DNA from 2 places in the Streptomyces sp. NPDC020299 genome. Region 1 is predicted to be linked to the other one. Evidence: riboswitches for the same ligand, from Rfam matches in the RefSeq annotation. Region 1 holds a riboswitch; the other holds the start of a gene.

Region 1 (2,193 bases):
TGCTTCGCCCACTGCGCCGCGTGCTTCTCCAGCCAGGCGTACGGCCTTTGCGCCTGATCCGCCCAGCCCTGTGCGGCGAGGGCGACGACCGCGTCCGCGGTGTTGCCGTAGTCGGGCTGGTCCTTGGCGCCGGGGAGGCTGGAGGTGAGGTGGCCGGTGTCGTGCGTCTGGTCCGCCAGGTAGGCGGCGCCGTTGCGGGCGATCTGCTGCGGGGCGAGCGGCTTGTCGGAGTTGGCGCAGACGTAGCCCTCCTCCGGTGCCTTCCCGGCCGTCGTCACGAAGCCCTTGCCGAGCGAGCCCAGCACCCCGGCCGCCGTCGCGTCCGCGTTGGCCGCCAGTTTGCCCTTCTTGTCCGGCTGGTAGGCGAGGGCGCCGCCGCCGTCCTCGTCGCAGGGGATGGACCACTTGGCCAGCAGTTCGGCCGGGGTCCTGCCCTCGGTACGGAGCTGGAGGGGGTGCTCGCCGGCCGCCGCGAGGGCACCGATGACGACGGAGGTGGAGTTGGTGTCGCTGGGCGAGCCCGGCGTGTAACTCCAGCCGCCGTCCTCGTTCTGCATCGCCTTCAGCCAGACGGCGGCCTTGTGGACCTCCCCCTCGTGCTCGCCGAGCGCGTGCAGGGCCTGTACGGCGGCGGCCGTGCTGTTGGTGTCGGCCTGGGCGGAGGTCTTCGCGCACGACTTGGCGGGGTCCGGGCGGTAGGCGGCGAAGCCCCCGTCGGCGCACTGCTGCCCGACCAGCCAGTCGATGGCCTTCGCGGCGGGCCGGACACCGGCCGTGCGCTGGGCGAGCAGCGCGAGGGACTGCCGCCACACGCCGTCGTACTTCGGGTCCGTGCTGCCGTACAGCCCGGACGGGAGCGCCGTCGACGGGGAGGGCGACGGCGACGCGGCCGTGGCGGGCGCGGCTGCGGCTATGACGCCGACGGTGGCGAGAACCGCGGCGCTGCGGCGGACGTTCATGGTCGGCTACTGCCTCTCCCTGCGGGGGAGCACGGGCAGCACGGGGACACCCCGGGCGGCTCGGCTCCGTAGACCTCGACGGTGCCGCGCGCGGCGGGTTGCCGCGCACGTGAGCCGGTCAACGTCCGTACGGGGCAGTCCGGCTCACCGTCGTGACGGTTTACGGTTGCGGGTCAGCGCCGGAATTGCACCGGCTTCCCCCCGTACGGGTGTGATGACGCCCGGACACTGTACCCGGCGGTAGACAGCGGCTGGGAGGCGGCTGTGCGTCAGGGGAGTCAGGGGGCCGTGTGAGGTGGCTAGGGTCGCGTCATGCTGCCGACGGGGAGACCGCTGGGTTCCGGCCGGACGGCCGACGTGTACGAGATCGACGAGGCGTGGGTGCTGCGCCGCGACCGGGCGGGCCGGGGGGACGCCGCCGCGGACGGCGCGGTGATGGCGTACGTACGGGAGCACGGCTACCCGGTGCCCCGGGTGCGGCCGTCCGGCTCGCGCACCGACCTGGTGATGGAACGGCTGTCCGGACCGACCATGCTGGCCGCCCTCCTGGACGGCTCGCTGGGCGCGGCCGAGGCGGGCGCGGAACTCGCCCGGCTGCTGCGGCTGCTGCACGCCGTCCCCGCCCGGGACTCCGCCGCCCCCGGCGCCCGCGTCCTGCACCTGGACCTGCACCCCGACAACGTGATCCTCACCCCGGACGGTCCCCGGGTCATCGACTGGAGCAACGCCGAGGACGGGCCGCCCGGTCTCGACTGGGGCATGTCCGCGGTGATCCTCGCCGAGGTCGCCGTCGGCGGCGAAGCCCTCGCCGCCCCGGCCCGCGCGCTGCTCACCGCCTTGCTCGCCGCCCCGTCCGGCCTGACGGAGACGGGGCTGACCGAGGCGCGGCGGCGGCGCGCCGCCAATCCGACGATGAGCGCACGGGAGGTCGAACTCCTCGGGGAGGCCGTGGAGTTGGTACGGACGCTCATCCGCTGACGACCCGGGTTGTCCCGACCCCCGATGCCGCTCCCCCATAGGCGGCACCCGGGGCCGGGGCCGGGTGGCGTCATGATCCTGTCCCGCGCGAGCCTCAACTGTCAACGATTGCTGCCTAATTCAGCAGCTGTCATTGACATCACTTCTCGACCGGCGGGCGACCCGGTAGCCTCGCGTCAACTCAGCCACGAAACCGACGACATGCCCAGGGGGGACATCGGTGAGTGACGCCCACGCCCCGCTCGCCGGCCTGCTC
Region 2 (2,193 bases), on a different contig from region 1:
CCACATTGCCGGGAAAGCGAACCCTCACACTCCACGGAGTAGATCATTCCGGGCACATGCCCGCCGGGGGCGCTGCGGTGCTCCTCGCGGGTGGCACGGCCATCGTCCTCGCGACGCACCGGTCAGCCTCCGTCGACCGCGCAGTGCCCGAGCAAGTGACATCCACCGGCACGCCGATCCCATCCGCCTCCGAGTCGACCCCACCCCCGACGCCCGACGCTCGCGGCAGCGCCTCCGGCAGCCTCGCCGGAGGCGAGACGCGGCCATCGTCGTCGCGACTCGCCGGTCAGCCTCCGTCGGCCGCGCAGTGGCTGAGCAGGCTCTGAACCTCCGCGTCCACCACCCGGTACCTGACCACCCGCCCTTCCTTCTCCCCCGCCACGACCCCCGCGGCCCGCAGCAGCCTGAGCGCCTGCGACACCGCGGGGTCGTTCATTCCCGTCGCGATCGCCAGATCGGACACGGCGAGCGGGCCGGTGCGGTGCAGGGCGAGCAGCAGAGCGAGCCGCTTGGCGTCGGCGAGCAGCGAGAAGCGGTCGGCCCAGGCGCGCACATGGCCGGGTTCGCCGATCGCGGCGATGGCGTCGCACACCCGGTGACCGTCGATGGTGCGACGGTCCGCGCGGTCGGCAGGCACGAGATGCATACCGTCATATTCGCAGGCGCGGTTCTGTGATCTTCAATACCTGCGCAGGTACGCAGCTTTGCAGACAACTGCCCACCCCCCTACGGTGGGCGGGCCGTGGTGTTCGGGAAGTCGATGCGATGTCGACGCGGCCCTCGCCACTGTGATCGGGGAGTTCCCGTCCCGTCCGGCACCCGCCGGGCCACTGGTCGTACGACCGGGAAGGCAGGGACGGAGGACGTCATACCCGTAAGCCAGGAGACCGGCCACGGCAGCTCACGAAGTGATCCACGAGGTGCTGGAGCGTGAACCGGATGACCCTGCCCGAGACCCGGCCCGAGACCAAGGCCGCCTCCTTCCGCTGGCGGCGCGAGGACACCGTCAAGACCGCCGGGCTGATGGGTGTGATCGCCGCCCTCCACGTCGTCGCCTTCGGCATCCTGTTCCTCCTCGTCGCCCCCGGTCACTACGAGGTCGGCTCCAATGCCTTCGGCATCGGGCTCGGCGTCACCGCCTACACCCTCGGCATGCGGCACGCCTTCGACGCCGACCACATCGCCGCGATCGACAACACCACCCGCAAACTGATGGCGGACGGCAAGCGGCCGGTGTCGGTGGGCTTCTGGTTCGCGCTCGGGCACTCCAGCGTCGTGGTCCTGCTTGCCGCGATGATCGCCGGCGGCACACAGCTGGCGGGCCGGGTGATGAACGAGAACTCCCGTACCCACCAGGTGCTGGGCGTCATGGGTACGACGGTCTCGGCCACGTTCCTCTATCTCGTGGCCGCGCTCAACCTGGTCGCCCTCTTCGGCATCCTGCGCGTCTTCCGGGCGATGCGGGCGGGTTCGTACGACGAGCAGGAGCTCGAACAGCACCTCGACTCCCGGGGCTTCATGAACCGCGTCCTCGGCCGCCTCACCAGGTCCATCACCCGCCCGGGCCAGATGTTCCCGCTGGGCTTCCTCTTCGGCCTCGGCTTCGACACGGCGACCGAGGTCACGCTGATGGTGATGGCCGGCTCGGGCGCGGCGGCGGGCCTGCCCTGGTACGCGATCCTCTGCCTCCCCCTCCTCTTCGCCGCCGGGATGAGCCTGTTCGACACCCTCGACGGCACGTTCATGAACTTCGCCTACCAGTGGGCGTTCTCGAACCCGGTGCGCAAGGTGTTCTACAACCTCACCATCACCGGCCTGTCCATCGCCGTCGCCTTCGTCATCGCCACGATGGAACTCCTCGGCCTCGAACTCGGCAACGTCGGCTATCTCATCGTCGGCCTGTTCGTGGTGGTGTGGGCGGCGGCGGTGGCGTACTGGAAGGTGGCGAGGGTCGAGGAACGCTGGACGCCTCAGCCCCAGACCGAGACCCCGGCCCCCGCCACGACCGACCAGTAAGCCCGCCGCTCCGCCTACGGCCGCTCGACCGTCTCCAGGTACAGCTTCACGAACCGGTCGACGTCCACGTCCAACGCCACGTCCACCAGGGCCTGTTCACGGACGCCCTCGTGGATCTCGGACTCGCCAGGCCGGGGCCGGCGGTCGACGATCGTCTGCCCCCGGCCCGGACCGGGC

Evidence for each region. A riboswitch is a leader RNA that binds a small molecule or an ion and turns the genes downstream of it on or off. The one in region 1 is predicted to bind cobalamin.
Region 2: another riboswitch for cobalamin. It lies ahead of ACH45E_RS09630 (HoxN/HupN/NixA family nickel/cobalt transporter); the one in region 1 lies ahead of ACH45E_RS13585 (prenyltransferase/squalene oxidase repeat-containing protein).

Annotation. Positions count from the first base shown of each region.
Region 1 covers NZ_JBIRWL010000004.1:472,310-474,502, reverse strand. Annotated here, with positions in the region: gene ACH45E_RS13585 (prenyltransferase/squalene oxidase repeat-containing protein) at 1-959, opposite strand, end outside; cobalamin riboswitch at 1,072-1,201, opposite strand; gene ACH45E_RS13580 (phosphotransferase) at 1,272-1,937, shown strand; gene ACH45E_RS13575 (XRE family transcriptional regulator) at 2,158-2,193, shown strand, end outside.
Region 2 covers NZ_JBIRWL010000003.1:380,892-383,084, reverse strand. Annotated here, with positions in the region: gene ACH45E_RS09635 (metalloregulator ArsR/SmtB family transcription factor) at 287-646, opposite strand; cobalamin riboswitch at 727-911, shown strand; gene ACH45E_RS09630 (HoxN/HupN/NixA family nickel/cobalt transporter) at 940-2,016, shown strand; gene ACH45E_RS09625 (nucleoside hydrolase) at 2,031-2,193, opposite strand, start outside.